3 regions of the Cupriavidus cauae genome follow, and region 3 is predicted to be linked to each of the others. Evidence: predicted binding sites of a transcription regulator. Region 3 holds the regulator's gene; each other region holds the start of a gene.
The links. Region 3 encodes HrcA, which represses chaperone genes, less so after heat shock. Its sites were predicted from a motif close to TTAGCACTCNNNNNNNNNGAGTGCTAA; they were not measured.

Region 1 (5,540 bases), 1.3 Mb from region 3:
ACATGCTGCGCACCAAGCGGCGGATGCTGGCCGAGGAACAGGCGGCCAAGATCGCGCTGAAGCTGCTGTTCCCGCTGATCTTCCTGATCTTCCCCTCGCTGCTGGTGGTGCTGCTCGGCCCCGCCTTCATCCAGATCGTGCGCGTGCTGCTGCCGACCATGACCGGACAGGGCGGATAACGCCGCCGGGCTTCGGCCCTCGGCTGGCCGCCATCACCCCAGGCAGTGCGGACAGCCTTTGCCCGGACCCGGTCCGGGCTTTTTCGCTGGGAGTCGTTCTGCCGCGCCGCGGCGCGGGAACCCGCGCACTTGACCGGTACCGCCGCATGCTGAACACTCCGAAGGCACAGGCCCATTGGAGGCCGGCTGGAGGCGGCATGAAGCTACGCGTTCTGAGCGATCTGCACCTGGAACACCATACCCCCGAAACGGTCCCCGACTGCGAGGCCGATGTCGTCGTGCTCGCGGGGGACATCGCCAACGGCCGCCATGGCATCGACTGGGCGGCGCGGCACCTGCGCGGGCCGATCGTCTATGTGCCGGGCAATCACGAGTACTACGACAGCACCTTCACCCGGGTCGATGCGCAAATGGCCGCCGCCGCGGCCGCGCATCCGCAGGTGCATCTGCTGACCGGCGGCGTGGCGGTGTTCGAACTGCCGGGCCAGGCGCCGGTGCGCGTGCTGGGCACGACATGGTGGGCCGACTACGCGCTGTTCGGCCGCGAGCGCATCGACGACGCGATGCAGGCCTGCGCCAGGGTGATGCTCGACCATCGGCTGATCTCGGTCGAGGACGACAGCGCGGACGGCGGCGCGCACGACAGCGCGGATGACAGCGCGGATGACAGCGCGGACGGCCGCGGCGGCCGGCACGGCGGCATCCGCCGCTTCACGCCCGCCGACGCGCTGGCGCGCCACCGCGCCGAGTCGGCGTGGCTGGCCGGCGAACTGGACAAGCCCTTCGACGGCGCCACCGTGGTGGTCACCCACCATGCGCCGGACCTCGGCAGCCTCGACCCGCGCTATGCGCACGACCTCGCCTCGGCCGGCTTTATCTCGCGCCGGCCCGACCTGGTCCAGCGCGCCGACCTGTGGATCCATGGCCATACGCACACCAGCTTCGACTACCGCGTCGACCGCGCGCGCGTGGTCTGCAACCCGCGCGGCTATGTGCGGCGCGGCGACGGGGCGCTGGAGAATGCGAAGTTCGATTGGGGGTATGTGGTGGAGGTGTGAGGGTCGGTTGTGGTTCTCGCGGCCTTCTCTCGGGTTGGGGACAGGGAAGAGCCCCCGATAATCCCGCACCCGTCAGCCATTCCGACCGCCCCATACGCTCTGCCCCGGCAAGGAAGGAAGCCCCAAAACAAAAACCCCCACGGGCTTGCACCCGCGGGGGTTTCGACTGAAGCGACGACTCGCGCCGTCTCGGCAGTCAGGGCAGTCGGCCGAAGCCGACAGCCGGCGTGATTACATCATGCCGTCCATGCCGCCCATGCCACCCATGCCGCCCGGCATTGCCGGCGCCGACTCTTCCTTCGGCGTTTCGGCGATCGCGCAGTCGGTGGTCAGCATCAGCGACGCGACCGAAGCGGCGTTCTGCAGCGCGGTGCGGGTCACCTTGGTCGGATCCAGCACGCCCATCTCGACCAGGTCGCCGTACTCGCCGCTGGCGGCGTTGTAGCCGAAGTTGCCCTTGCCTTCGATGACCTTGGCCACGACGACCGAAGCTTCTTCGCCTGCGTTCAGCACGATCTGGCGCAGCGGCTCTTCCATCGCGCGCAGCACGATCTTGATGCCGGCGTTCTGGTCGGCGTTGTCGCCGGTCAGGCTCGAGATCGCAGCGCGGGCACGCAGCAGGGCCACGCCGCCGCCCGGGACGATGCCTTCTTCAACGGCAGCGCGGGTGGCGTGCAGCGCGTCTTCGACGCGTGCCTTCTTTTCCTTCATTTCGACTTCGGTGGCGGCACCGACCTTGATCACCGCAACACCGCCGGCCAGCTTGGCCACGCGCTCTTGCAGCTTTTCGCGGTCGTAGTCCGAGGTCGCTTCCTCGATCTGGGCACGGATCTGCTTGACACGGCCTTCGATCGCGGCGGCGTCACCGGCACCGTCGATGATGATGGTGTTTTCCTTGCCGATCTCGACACGCTTGGCTTGACCCAGGTCTTGCAGGGTCGCCTTTTCCAGCGTCAGGCCGACTTCCTCGGCGATCACGGTACCGCCGGTCAGGATGGCGATGTCTTCCAGCATGGCCTTGCGGCGGTCGCCGAATCCAGGCGCCTTGACGGCGGCGGTCTTCAGGATGCCACGGATATTGTTGACCACCAGGGTCGCCAGCGCTTCGCCTTCGACGTCTTCGGCGATGATCAGCAGCGGACGGCTCGACTTGGCCACTTGCTCCAGCACCGGCAGCAGATCGCGGATGTTCGAGATCTTCTTGTCGAACAGCAGCACGAACGGGTTGTCGAGCTGGACGACTTGCTTGTCCGGGTTGTTGATGAAGTACGGCGACAGGTAGCCGCGGTCGAACTGCATGCCCTCGACGACTTCCAGCTCATCGGCCAGCGACTTGCCGTCCTCGACGGTGATCACGCCTTCCTTGCCGACCTTGTCCATCGCTTCGGCGATCAGCTTGCCGATCACTTCGTCGCTGTTGGCCGAGATCGCGCCAACCTGGGCGATTTCCTTGCTGGTCGTGGTCGGCTTGCTCAGCTTCTTGAGCTCTTCGACAGCCGAACCAACGGCCTTGTCGATGCCGCGCTTCAGGTCCATCGGGTTCATGCCGGCGGCAACGTACTTCATGCCTTCGCGCACGATCGACTGGGCCAGCACGGTCGCGGTGGTGGTGCCGTCACCGGCGTTGTCGCTGGTCTTGGAAGCGACTTCCTTGACCATCTGGGCGCCCATGTTCTGCAGCTTGTCCTTCAGCTCGATTTCCTTGGCGACCGACACACCGTCCTTGGTCACGGTCGGGCCGCCGAAGCTGCGCTCGAGCACCACGTTGCGGCCCTTCGGACCCAGGGTCACCTTGACCGCGTTGGCCAGGATGTTCACGCCTTCGACCATCTTGTGGCGAGCGCTGTCGCCGAACACTACGTCTTTAGCTGCCATGTTCTAGATCTCCAGAATTCTGTACGGGAAATGTCCCGGGCGCGATTGCCGCCGCGGCGGAACCGAGGCGCCCAGGGGTTCCGGACGCGCGGCGCCCGGACAGCGACATCACTTGTTGATGACCGCCATGATGTCTTCTTCGCGCATGACCAGCAGTTCCTGGCCATCCACCTTCACGCTCTGGCCGGCGTACTTGCCGAACAGGACGCGGTCACCCACCTTGACGTCGAGGGCGATCGAGGCGCCCTTGTCATCCTTCTTGCCCGGGCCGACGGCCAGCACTTCACCCTGATCGGGCTTCTCGGCAGCATTGTCGGGAATCACGATGCCGGAAGCGGTCTTGGTTTCGTTGTCCAGACGCTTGACGATCACGCGGTCGTGCAAAGGACGCAGATTCATACGGACTCCTTAGTACAAGTGAGCATTTATTTGCAAAGTGGCCACCGCGGGAGTGCGGAGACCCTTGAAATCGGACACCGGATGCAGGCTACAGCACGCTGTTAGCACTCGCACCCGGCGAGTGCTAATTATAGGGACGGGGTTTCGGGTTTTCAAGACGAGGTCTGAATACGGGTTTACCCGCAGAAAGGAAGGAAAAACGTCGCGGCCCCGCGCCGGGCAAGGCCGGACGGGCATTGTCTCTTATATTGTGCGGCCAGTATTTTTTCAGGCGGATGTCGCCCGGGGAGTCGATCTCCCTCTACCGTCGTCCCCCCTGCAAGCGGCGACCCGGCGATTGTCGCCTTTCGAGCCGAGACACTGGGCCTCGCCGTCGCGGGGGGAGACACGGAAGGCTCAGGCCCCGCCCCGCAGCTGAGGCAAGACCGTCTGCGCGCAGGCGTCGATCCAGGCCTGCTGGTTGCCGCAGACGTTGTGCAGGAAGACCGCGTCGGCGCCCATGGCCAGGTCCTCGGCCAGCCAGGCCGCCTGTTGCGCGGCGTCGCAGGAGATGCGGACCGCGCGCTCGATGTCGTCCGGCGACACCGTACGGGCGCGGGCATCGAATTCGGCGGGGGTCGCCAGGTTCGCCGCCGTTTCGCTGTCGAACACATTGGTGCGCCACTGTTCGTAGGCCATTCGGCGGGCCGCCTCGTCGCCCTGGGTGGGGTCGGCATAGGCGATCTTGGCCTGGATATGGACCGGCTTGGCCTCGCCGCCGCCCTCGCGGAAGGCATCGATCACAGCGCGCATGGTCTCGCGTGGGGCCGAGATCGTGATCAGGCCGTCGGCCCACTGCCCCGCCCAGCGCGCGGTCTGCGCGGTCAGCGCCGCGGCGAAGATCGGCGGCGGACGCTGCGGCAGCGTATAGAGCCGCGCGCGATCGACCACGATGCTGCCGTGGTGCGTCACCTCCTCGCCGCGCCACAGCGCGCGCATCGCGTCCACCGATTCGGTCAGCATGGCCTGCCGCTCGGCCTTGGACGGCCACGGCCGGCCGGTGATGTGTTCGTTCAGCGCCTCGCCGGTGCCCAGCGCGATCCAGAAGCGGCCCGGAAACATGGCCTCCAGCGTCGCCGCGGCCTGCGCGACCACGGCCGGGTGGTAGCGGCCGAACGGGCACGCGACCACGCCGGTGGGCAGATCGACGGTCGCCATCGCGGCGCCGAGCCAGGACCAGGAATGGCCGCTCTCCCCTTGCCGCTCGCTCCACGGATGGAAGTGGTCGGAGCTGCTGAGCGCGGTAAAGCCGGCCAGCTGCGCGGCGCGCGCGTAGCGCAGCAGATCGCCCGGCGAGAACTGTTCGTGCGAGGCGTGATAGCCGATCAAGGGCATGGCGGACTCCTGGGCGGGATGGGGATGGGCCGGCCGTCTTCCGGTCGTGTTCTGGTCGTGTTCTGGTCGTCAGGTGAACGACAGTGGCCGGCAGTGGCCGTCAGCCGGCCGCTGCCGGAACCGGATACGCCAGCGTGGTCATCAGCGCCAGCGCGGCCTGGCGCGAATCGAGCCGGGTGTGCTGCACGACGATCGGCACGTCGGACTCGATCACGCTGGCGTAGTCGGTGTCCTCGGGGATCGGCTCGGGGTCGCGCAGATCGTTGAAGCGCAGATGCAGCGTGCGGCGAGCCGGTACCGTCAGCCGGTAGGGGCCCACGGGCTCGCGGTCGGCATAGAAGATCGTCACGGTGACATTGGCCTCGGTATCGCCGGTATTGAGCAGGCAGGCCGCCTCGTGGCTGTTCAATTGCCGGCTCGCGGCCGGGTCGGTCGGCGGCAGATAGCCTTCGGCAATCACCCAGCGCCGTTGTCCGATCGCTTCCATCGGTTTCTCCTTTGTTGTTCGCCAGTGGCGGGATTGGCAGTGTCCAGGCCGTCCACCGTGTCGACGATCACGGCGCAAAGCACGGCCGCTGCCGCAGCCAGCGATAGCCGTAGGCACGCAGCTTCAGCGCATGGGCCCCGTTCTGCTGCGGCGGATACGGGCCGTCGA
Region 2 (5,540 bases), 760 kb from region 3:
GTCCTATGTCGACAGCGACATGGACCTGATCCTCGACCGCATGCTGGGCCGCTATGCCAACGGCCTGGGCAGGACCTGGGACGACGCCCATGCGATGCAGTTCCATCGGGACGGCGAGGCGAACTATCCCTACCTGTCCGACGGCATGTGGTTCCTGACGCAGCACAAGCGCTGGGGGCTGCTGAAGGAACACCCGGACTATCTGGCGGTGGCACGCAAGGTCAACCGGATCGATGTCTACCGGCAGGCCGCCGCGGCCGCGCAGGTGCCGCTGCCCGCCAGCGACTTCCGCACGGCGAAGCTGATGGACGGCGTGGTGTGGGACGCCAGCCGGGACCCGAAGGCCTATGCCGACGGCTTCGCGATCCAGGCATGAGGGCACCCGCGCGCCGCCTGCACGCCGCCTGCAGCCGCCTGCGCGTATCGCGCTATCATCGGCCGAAAGCGCGCTGACCACGCCGCCCTCGCGGCACCGCCGCTACCGCATTGTGCGCGCATGGCCGCGCAATGCCCCTGGCGCACCGCCCTTACCGTATTGCCCTACCCCTAGCGCACCGACATGCCCGCTGACCGCCACGACACCTCGCCCGCCTTTTCCGCGGCGCCCTATATCAAGGAAATCGGCCGCGGCGTCGCCGGGGCGCGCGCCCTGCCGCGCGACGATGCCCGCCTGCTGTTCGACGCGATGCTGTCCGGACGCGTCTCGGACCTCGAGCTGGGCGCCGTGCTGATGGCGTACCGGATCAAGGGCGAGGCGCCGCACGAGCTCGCCGGCATGCTGGAGGCCGCGCACGCGCATTGCCTGCCGCTGCCGGCGCCGGAGCGCCAGGTGGTGGTCATTCCCAGCTACAACGGCGCCCGCAAGCAGCCCAATCTGGTGCCGCTGCTGGCGCTGCTGCTCGCACGGGAAGGCATCCCGGTGCTGGTGCATGGCACGCGCGAATTCAATCAGCGGGTCACCAGCATCATGCTGTTCGAGGCCTTGGGGATCCCGCCGTGCGCGACGGTGGACGAAGCCGCGCGGCGGCTCGCGCAGCCCGGTGCCGGCGGCGATGCCGATCCCGGCCCGCTGGCCGTGCTGCCGATCGACGTGCTGTCGCCGGCCCTGTCGGCGCTGCTCGACAAGCGCACCGTGATCGGGCTGCGCAATTCCTCGCACACCATCGTCAAGATGCTGCAGCCGGTCGGGGCGCATACGCCGGCCGAGGCGCTGCGGCTCTACAGCTACACCCACCCGGAATACCGCGAAACGCTGACGGACTACTTCTCGCACGAGCCGGCCAACGTGCTGCTGGCGCGCGGCACCGAGGGCGAGGTGGTGGCCGACGCCCGCCGCGGCAGCCGTATCGACTGGCTGCACGACGGCCATCAGCGCACGCTGGTCGATCCGATGTCGGGCTCGGTCGCCGACGTGCCGGCGCTGCCGCCGGGCACGGACGTGGCGCTGACGGCGGCGTGGATCCGCCAGGTGCTGTCCGGCGCCGTGCCGGTGCCGGCGCCGATCGCGACGCAGATCGAGACGATCCGCGGCTGCCTGCGGGAGAGCGCGCGGGTCAGCTGGGTCAGCCCGCTGTAGCAAGGCCTTTCCCACTCCCCCCCTCTCCCCGCCCCTCTCTCGCCCGCGGGAGAAGGGCGCAAACCACGACGCCCGCCTTTCAAACCCGCCGCGGCGGCAGCGGAATCCGTTCGGTCTCGCCCGGCACGTGCGGGAATTCGTCGTTCTCCCAGCGCCGCGCCGCTTCCTCGATCGCCTCGCGGCTGCTGGCGACGAAATTCCAGAAGATATGCCGCCGGCCGTCCACCGGTTCGCCGCCGAGCAGCATCAGCCGCGACGGCTCCAGCGCGGTGACCGTGGCCTCGGCGCCCGGCGTCAGCACTGCCAGATGCTCGGCCGGCAGCGCGGTGCCGTCGATCGCGGCGGCGCCGTCGACCAGATACAGGCCGCGCTGTTCGTGCTCGGGCGGAATCGCCAGGCTGGCGCCGGCGTCCAGTTCCAGCGCCGCATAGAGCGTGCGGCTGAACACCTGCACCGGCGAGCGCGCGCCGAAGGCATCGCCGGCGATCACCGTGATGCGGGCGCCGCCATGGACCAGTTGCGGCAGCGTCGCCGCCGGATGGTGGAAGAACGACGGCGCGACGGTCTCATGCTCGCGCGGCAGCGCGACCCAGGTCTGGATGCCGTGCAGGCGCGGGCCGGCGTCCCGGGCGGCCTGGGGCGAGCGCTCCGAATGGACGATGCCGCTGCCGGCGGTCATCCAGTTGACGTCGCCAGGCCGGATCGTCTGTTCGCTGCCGACGCTGTCGCGATGGACGATTTCGCCTTCGAACAGATAGGTCACGGTGGCAAGGCCAATATGCGGATGAGGGCGCACATCCATACCGTGGCCGGGCGGCAGTTCGACCGGACCCATATGGTCGAAGAAGATGAACGGCCCCACGGTCTGGGCGGCGGCGGAGGGCAGCACACGCCGCACCGAGAAGTCGCCGATATCTCTTACATGCGGTTTCAACAAATGTTCAATGGCGGACATGACTGACACTCCAGAGACGTGAGCGGATCGAGGCAGTGCTGGCAAGTGTAGCCCCTGCGGCTCCATGGCATGGACCCTGCAGCAGAACCGGCAGCGGAGCCGACGCTCTAACGAACTCATGTCCGCGCCCGCCGACGTTACGCAGGAGGCCTTCCGGCGAGCCTAAACCGCTATGGAATATTTTCTCCGATACTCTGGAACTATCACGGCGGACCGGACTCCAATTAGCACTCACCCGGCTGGAGTGCTAATATGCGTTGCATTGCAGTGTGGGAAGCGCCGGCGACGACGCCGTTGATGCTTCCGACACGCGGGCACGCCGCCCGCCGGATGCGAAAGGAGCCCTGAGTGAACGCAGTCCTGTCTGCCGATTCGATCACCATGAACAACACCCTGCCGATGGTGCCCCAGCGCGCCAACAGCATGGCCCTGACCCTGCCCGCCGGGCTGGGCAATCTCGACAGCTATATCCAGGCTGTCCACCGTATTCCGATGCTCACCGCCGAGGAGGAGCAGCGGCTCGCGCGCGAGCTGCGCGACCACGACTCGGTCGAGGCCGCCCGCCGGCTGGTGATGTCGCACCTGCGCCTGGTCGTATCGATCGCGCGCCAGTACCTGGGCTACGGCCTGCCGCACGCGGACCTGATCCAGGAAGGCAATATCGGCCTGATGAAGGCCGTCAAGCGCTTCGACCCGGACCAGGGCGTGCGCCTGGTGTCGTACGCGATCCACTGGATCAAGGCGGAGATCCACGAGTACGTGCTGCGCAACTGGCGCATGGTCAAGGTCGCGACGACCAAGGCCCAGCGCAAGCTGTTCTTCAACCTGCGCAGCCACAAGCAAAGCGCCCATACCTTCACGCCGGACGAGATCGACGCGGTCGCGCGCGAGCTGAACGTCAAGCCGGAAGAAGTGATGGAGATGGAAACCCGTCTGTCGGGCGGCGATCTGGCGCTGGAAGGCCAGGTCGACGACGGCGAGGAGGAGTTCGCTCCGATCGCCTACCTGGCCGACAACCACAACGAGCCGACCCGCGTGCTCGAGGCCAAGCGCCAGGACCGGATGCAGGTGGAAGGCCTGGAGCAGGCGCTCACCAAGCTCGATCCGCGCAGCCGCCGCATCATCGAGGCGCGCTGGCTGCAGGTCAACGACGACGGCTCGGGCGGCGCCACGCTGCATGAGCTGGCCGACGAGTTCGGCGTTTCGGCCGAGCGGATCCGCCAGATCGAGTCCGCCGCGATGAAGAAGATGAAGGGCGCGCTGCAGGCCTTCGCATGATGGACGCCGAGGCAAGCAGCAAGCCGTAAGCCGCCGGGCCCCCGCATACGCGGGGACGGCGGGGTGAAGGGCCGGGTTCCGCAAGGACCCGGCCCTTTTCCTTTGCCTCCCGCACCGCCCCTCGCCATCGCCCATCGCCATCGCCCCTCGCCACCGCCCCTCGCCATCGCCCCTCGCCACCGCCTCTCGCCACCCCTTTCGGCCACCGCCTTCCGACGCCGCCTCTCGCCACCCCTTTCCGCCACCGCCTTCCGACGCCGCCTCTCGCCACCCCTTTCCGCCACCGCCTTCCGACGCCGCCTCGCGCCACCACCGCCTCCTGACGGCGCCTCCTGCCACCGCTCCCGAGGCCGCCAACGCCACCTGCGCCTCCCCGCCCCGCCCCCACGCGCCTCCTCCTCCTCGGGGTTTGCCCGCATCCGCCCGCCGTGATGTTGACAATCACCAAGGCGTGATCTACAAATCCGTACACAACTACAAACGATTTTGTAGACAATCTTGTCTACAAACAAATCCTGAGAGCGGATTCCCGATCCATTCGATCCACACCGCCCGCCCGGCGCGCCCGCGCGCCGGCCACCGCATGGCATCGCCTTGAGGAGACAAGCATGATGCACACCACCGCGCCTGCCGCCGCCGAGCTGCAGGACAGCGCGTCCGTCCACCATGGCAACGCGCTGATCAAGCCGTCGTACGACGAGCGCCTGACCAACGAAGACCTGGCGCCGCTGAAGAAGCAGACCTGGAGCACCTACAACATCTTCGCCTTCTGGATGTCGGACGTGCACAGCGTCGGCGGCTATATCACGGCCGGCAGCCTGTTCGCCTTGGGCCTGACAAGCTGGCAGGTGCTGGTGGCGCTGCTGGTCGGCATCGTCATCGTGCAGTTCTTCTGCAACCTGGTGGCCAAGCCCAGCCAGGTCACCGGCACGCCGTATCCGGTGATCTGCCGGGCCTCGTTCGGCGTGCTCGGCGCCAATATCCCGGCGGTGATCCGCGGCCTGATCGCGGTGGCGTGGTACGGCATCCAGACCTATCTGGCCTCCTCGGCCTTCCTGATCCTGGCGCTGCATTTCTTCCCGTCGCTGGCGCCCTATGCCGACGTCAAGCTGCATGGCTTCGCCGGACTGTCGACCCTGGGCTGGGCCGCGTTCATGACGCTGTGGGTGCTGCAGGCCCTGGTGTTCTGGACCGGCATGGAAACCATCCGCAAGTTCATCGACTGGGCCGGCCCCGCGGTCTATGTGGTGATGATCCTGCTGGCGATCTGGCTGGTGAACAAGGCAGGCTGGAGCAACGTCAGCTTCACGCTGAGCTTCGTCAAGTACAGCGGCTGGGAAGCGGTGCCGGTGATGCTGACCGCGATCGCGCTGGTGGTCTCGTACTTCTCCGGCCCGATGCTGAATTTCGGTGACTTCTCCCGCTACGCGAAGAACTTCGGCGCGGTCCGCAAGGGCAACTTCTGGGGGCTGCCGATCAACTTCCTCGGCTTCTCCCTGCTGACCGTGATCACCACCTCGGCCACGCTGCCGGTGTTCGGCAAGCTGATCACCGATCCGGTCGAGACCGTCAGCCATATCGACAGCACCTTCGCGATGGTGCTGGGCGCGCTGACCTTCATGACCGCCACCATCGGCATCAACATCGTCGCCAACTTCGTCTCGCCGGCGTTCGACTTCTCCAACGTCTCGCCCAGGCACATCAGCTGGCGCACCGGCGGCATGATCGCCG
Region 3 (5,540 bases):
GCGACCTGGGGCAGGTGGGTCACGCACAGGACCTGGCGCGCGCGACCAAGCTCCTGCAGCCGGCGGCCGACCACCTCGGCGACCGCGCCGCCGATGCCGGTATCGACCTCGTCGAAGATCAGCGTCGGCGTCGGCGCGGCCTCGCTGGTGATCACCGAGATCGCCAGGCTGATCCGCGCCAGTTCCCCGCCCGACGCGACCTTGGCCAGCGGCCGGGCGCTGACCCCCGCATGGCCGGCCACCAGGAACTCGACCTGTTCGAGCCCGTGGCTGGCGCCTTCCTCGAGCGGGTGCAGCGCGACGGTGAAGCTGCCACCGGCCATCGACAGGCCCTGCATCGCCTCGGTGACCGCCGCCGACAGCCGCTCGGCGGCCTCGCGGCGGCTGTCGCTCAGATGGCGCGCGATGGTCAGGTAGGCGGCGCGGGCCGCCGCCTCGCGCGCGGTGATCTTGTTCAGGTCCTGCGCGGCCTGCAGGTCGTCGAGCTGCTGGCGGCGCGCCAGCAGTTCCTCGGGCAACTGTTCGGGCGGCACGCGGAACTTGCGCGCGGCGGTGTGCAGGGCCTGCATCCGCTCCTCGACTACCTGCAGCCGCTCGGGATCGAGCTCGAGCCGGTCGACGTAGCGGGTCAGCGAGTGGGCCGCTTCCTCGGCCTGCACCTCGGCCGCTTCGAGCGCGGTCACCACATCGGCGAGCGCGGGGTCGACCTCGGCCAGCTGGCGCAGCCGGTGCGCCATCTCATTGAGCGCCGACAGCACCGCGCCGTCGGCCTCCGACAGCGCATCGAGCGCGGCGCGGCCGCCCTCGAGCAGATTGGCCGCATGCGACAGGCGCTTGTGCTCGCCCTGGATCGCTTCCCATTCGCCGGCCTGCGGCGCCAGCTTGTCGAGCTCGCCGACCTGCCACTCGAGCCGCTCGCGTTCGAGCTGCATCTCGCGCGACTGCTGTTCGACGGCCTCGCGCTGGCGCACGCAGGCCCGCCAGGTGCGCCAGGCCTCGGCCACCGCGGCGGCTTGCGCGGTCAGGCCCGCGTGCGCGTCGAGCAGCAGCCGCTGCGCGTCCGGCCGCAGCAGCAGTTGGTGGGCGTGCTGTCCGTGGATGTCGACCAGCTGGTCGCCGACCTCGCGCAGCTGCGCGAGCGTGGCGGCGTTGCCGTTGATGAAGGCCTTGCTGCGGCCGTTGGCATCGACGACCCGGCGCAGCAGCACGTTGCCGTCGTCCTCGGCCAGCGCCTGCTCGTTGAGCCAGGCGTCCAGCGCGGGGTGCGTGGAGAAGGTGGCGCTGACGCTGGCGCGCGCCGCGCCCTCGCGCACCACGCCGGCATCGGCGCGCTCGCCGAGCACCAGCGCGAGCGCATCGATCAGGATCGACTTGCCGGCACCGGTCTCGCCGGTGAACACGGTAAAGCCGGCGGTGAAGTCGAGGTCGAGCGTGTCGACGATGACGAAATCGCGGATGGACAGGCTGCGCAGCATCTTGGGAGACGGAAGGCGGCGGTGACTTGGGAGGGATCGGGACCGGCGGCGCGCGCTGGCGCTCAGAGCCGGTTGTCTTCGGTCGGGTACTCGTGCCAGTGCAGCTTCTTGCGCAGCGTGGCGTAGTAGTTGTAGCCGACCGGGTGAAGCAGGTTGATGGTCCTGGCCGAGCGGCGCACGACGATGCGGTCGCCGGGCAGCAGCGAGGTCAGCGACTGCATGTCGAAGTTGACGCTGGCATCGCGGGCGGTGGCGACCTCGATCGACACCTCGGCGTCGTGCGGCAGCACGATCGGCCGGTTCGACAGCGCATGCGGGGCGATCGGCACCAGCACCAGTCCGGACAGCGTCGGATGCAGGATCGGCCCGCCGGCCGACAGCGCATAGGCGGTCGAGCCGGTCGGCGTCGACACGATCAGGCCGTCCGAACGCTGGTTGTACATGAAGTAGCCGTCCACCGAGACCGCCAGCTCGACCATGCCGGAGATGCCCGAGCGATTGACCACCACGTCGTTCAGGGCCAGCGCGGAGAAGATCACGCCCTCGTCGCGGATCACGCGCGATTCGAGCAGCATGCGGTTCTCGGGCTCGTAGTGGCCGCTGAGCATGGCCGGCAGCACCGATTGCACATCCTCCAGCGGGATGTCCGTCATGAAGCCGAGGCGGCCGTGGTTGACGCCGATCAGGGGCACCGAGAAGCCGGCCAGCTGGCGCGCGATGCCGAGCAGCGTGCCGTCGCCGCCGAGCACCACGGCGACGTCGGCCTGCCGGCCGATCTCTTCGGCGGACAGCGCGGGGTAGTCGGTCAGGCCGGTCGCCAGCGCCGTCTCGCGTTCGAACACCACGTCCTGGCCGTTGCGCAGGATGCAGGCCGCCAGTTCCTCGAGCGGGCCCTCGATGCCCGCGGTCGAATACCTGCCGACCAGGGCGACCGTGCGAAAGGGCGCGTGCGCGGCGCCGGACTTGGGGTGTGCAGACATGCCCGGATTAGACCATACCGCCGTGACCATTGTCAGCACGGGGCGGGGGGCGAGTGCCAGCGCGAGCCCCGGCGCGCAAAACTTGCGTAAAATCGGGACACCATGGACGAACGAGCGAAAACCCTTCTCAAGACCCTGATCGAGCGCTACATCGCCGAAGGGCAGCCGGTCGGCTCGCGTACGCTGTCGAAGTACTCGGGACTGGACCTGTCGCCGGCGACAATCCGCAACGTGATGTCGGACCTGGAGGAGATGGGCTTCATTGCCAGCCCGCACACGTCGGCGGGGCGCATTCCGACCCCGCGCGGCTACCGGTTGTTCGTCGACACCATGCTGACGGCCCAGCCGCTCGACAGCCAGTTCGACCGCACCAAGCTGGCCGGGCTGATCCAGGGCGAACTCGGCGCGCAGGAACAGAGCCCGCAGCGGATGATCACCACCGCCGCGCGCACGCTGTCGAACCTGTCGCAGTTCGCCGGCGTGGTGATGACCCCGCGCCGCGCGCAGGCGTTCCGGCAGATCGAATTCATGCGGCTGTCCGACAAGCGCATCCTGCTGATCATCGTGACGCCCGAAGGGGACGTGCAGAACCGCATCATCCAGACCGAGCTGCCCTACAGCGCGTCGCAGCTGGTCGAGGCGGCCAATTTCATCAACACGCATTACGCCGGCATGCGCTTCGACACGGTGCGGGAGCGGCTGCGCGACGAACTGAAGGCGCTGCGCATCGACATGTCCGAACTGATGCAGGCCGCGGTCGAGGCCGGCAGCAGCGCGATGGCCGACGAGGACGACCAGGTCTATATCTCGGGCGAACGCAAGCTGCTCGAGGTCGAGGACCTGGCCTCGAGCATGGACAAGCTGCGCCGGCTGTTCGACGTGTTCGAGCACAAGACCAGCCTGCTGCAGCTGCTCGATGTGTCCAGCCATGCCGAGGGCGTGCAGATCTTCATCGGCGGCGAGAGCCGGCTGGTGCCGCTCGAGGACATGGCGGTGATCACCGCGCCGTACGAGGTCGACGGCCAGATCGTCGGCACGCTGGGCGTGATCGGCCCGACGCGGATGGCCTATGACCGGGTGATCCCGATCGTCGATATCACCGCGCGGCTGCTGTCGAGCGCGCTGAGCAGCCAGAACTGATGGCGGCCAGGGCGGGCCGCCACGCGCAGGGCGGCCTTCGCGCCCCAGCGATACCGGAATCCCTATGACCTTTACCGCAGAACCGGCCTATCGGCATGGGCAGGCGCCCCGCACGGCGATCCTGCTGATCAATCTGGGCACGCCCGACGAGCCGACCCCCAAGGCGGTCGGCCGCTATCTGAAGCAGTTCCTGTCCGATCCGCGCGTGGTGGAGATTCCGCGCGCCGCCTGGCTGCCGGTGCTGTACGGGCTGATCCTGCCGCTGCGCTCGCGCGCGTCGGCGCTCAAGTACGAATCGATCTGGCTGCGCGAGGCGCACCGGACCGGCTCGCCGCTGCTGGTCCACACCGAACGGCAGGCGCATGCGCTGCAGCAGTTGCTGGCGCAGCAGGGACACGACGTGACGGTGGCCTGCGCGATGCGCTACGGCAACCCGTCGATCCCATCCGTGATGGAGGCGCTGCGGCGCCAGGGCTGCGAGCGCATCCTGGCGCTGCCGATGTACCCGCAGTATTCCGGCACCACCACCGCGACCGCCTTCGACGAGCTGTTCCGCGTGCTCGGCGAATGGCGCAACCAGCCCGAGCTTCGGCTGGTCAAGCATTTCCACGATCATCCGGCCTACCTGGGCGCGCTGCACCAGCAGGTCGGCGCCTATTGGGCCCAGCACGGCGCGCCCGATTTCGCGCGCGGCGACCGCCTGATCCTGTCCTTCCATGGCGTGCCGCGGCGCACGCTGGAATTGGGCGATCCGTATCACTGCGAATGCCTGAAGACCGGCCGCATGCTGGGCGAGGCGCTGGGTCTGCAGCCCGGCCAGTACCAGGTCACGTTCCAGTCGCGCTTCGGCAAGGCCGAGTGGCTGCAGCCCTATACCGCGCCGACGCTGACCGAGCTTGGCAAGGTCGGTACCGCGCGGGTCGACGTGTTCTGCCCGGGCTTTCCGGCCGACTGCATCGAGACGCTGGAAGAGATCGCGATGGAGGGGCAGTCCGAATTCAAGGTCGCCGGCGGCAAGGAGTTCCACTTCATTCCGTGCCTGAATGACGCGCCGTTCTGGATCACCGCGCTGTCGGAGATTGCGCTGCAGCATATGCAGGGCTGGCCCCTGCGGCTGCCGCACGCGCACGAACTGGAGGCCAGGCGCTCGCTGGCGCAGGCAAGGGGGGCGGCGGCATGAATCCGTCATACGAGGACGATGCGCGCCAGCGCATCGACAAGTGGCTGTGGTGCGCGCGCTTCTTCAAGACCCGCTCGCTGGCGGCGGAGGCCGTCGAGCGGGGCCGGGTGGAGGTCAACGGCCAGCCATGCAAGAATTCGCGCGAGGTCAAGCCCGGCGACAGGATACGCATCGACGCCCATCAGCAGCGCTGGGAGCTGGTCGTCAAGGGCGTCGCCCCGGCCCGCGGGCCGGCCTCCGTCGCCCAGACGCTCTACGAGGAAACCGAGGAAAGCCGGACGCGGCGCGCCGCCGAGGCCGAACGGCGGCGTCTGCATGTCGAGCCGGCGTCGCAATTGCAGGGGCGCCCGACGAAGCGGGACCGCCGCCGCATCGAGGATCTGAAAGGGTGAACCGAAGCGACACGGCCCGCGCGGGCGGGCCGTGTGTCAGCGGGAATACTGGATGATGTATTGGCGCAGCGCCGGATCGGCGCCGCCGGCCACGCTGTCGCGCGGGGTCAGTCCGTCGGAGAGCCAGATGAAGACGGTCAGGGCCGCCAGCGAAAGAAGTACCAGCAGGGTGAAGAGCGAAAACTTCGGCGTTTTGTTCGACGGCTTCGGCAGCTTGCGCATGGCCTTACCCCGGCAGGAAAGACTTCAATATGGGACGGCACCCCGGCAGTTTTGTCGTTTTTTTGGATTTATCTTAGAAGCTGCACTGCAGCAAAGCAATTTCACTCCCCGCAGCACTGGTTTAAGTTTGTAAGCTGATGTTTCCTGCAGA

Region 1: a site for HrcA is predicted at 3,613-3,639, ahead of groES (co-chaperone GroES). Genes of this name have one in related genera too.
Region 2: a site for HrcA is predicted at 2,756-2,782, ahead of rpoH (RNA polymerase sigma factor RpoH). Genes of this name have one in related genera too.

The regions. Positions count from the first base shown of each region.
Region 1 is NZ_CP080293.1:3,351,946-3,357,485, forward strand. Features, by position in the region: gene KZ686_RS14900 (type II secretion system F family protein) at 1-179, shown strand, start outside; gene KZ686_RS14905 (metallophosphoesterase) at 377-1,237, shown strand; gene groL (chaperonin GroEL) at 1,469-3,112, opposite strand; gene groES (co-chaperone GroES) at 3,221-3,511, opposite strand; gene KZ686_RS14920 (TIGR03885 family FMN-dependent LLM class oxidoreductase) at 3,908-4,885, opposite strand; gene KZ686_RS14925 (sensory rhodopsin transducer) at 4,986-5,372, opposite strand; gene KZ686_RS14930 (alpha-amylase family protein) at 5,440-5,540, opposite strand, start outside.
Region 2 is NZ_CP080293.1:1,244,838-1,250,377, reverse strand. Features, by position in the region: gene KZ686_RS05620 (CmpA/NrtA family ABC transporter substrate-binding protein) at 1-376, shown strand, start outside; gene ybiB (DNA-binding protein YbiB) at 560-1,576, shown strand; gene KZ686_RS05610 (pirin family protein) at 1,656-2,531, opposite strand; gene rpoH (RNA polymerase sigma factor RpoH) at 2,913-3,809, shown strand; gene KZ686_RS05600 (NCS1 family nucleobase:cation symporter-1) at 4,418-5,540, shown strand, end outside.
Region 3 is NZ_CP080293.1:2,003,095-2,008,634, forward strand. Features, by position in the region: gene recN (DNA repair protein RecN) at 1-1,475, opposite strand, end outside; gene KZ686_RS09000 (NAD kinase) at 1,538-2,455, opposite strand; gene hrcA (heat-inducible transcriptional repressor HrcA) at 2,558-3,595, shown strand; gene hemH (ferrochelatase) at 3,660-4,775, shown strand; gene KZ686_RS09015 (RNA-binding S4 domain-containing protein) at 4,772-5,167, shown strand; gene KZ686_RS09020 (hypothetical protein) at 5,204-5,389, opposite strand.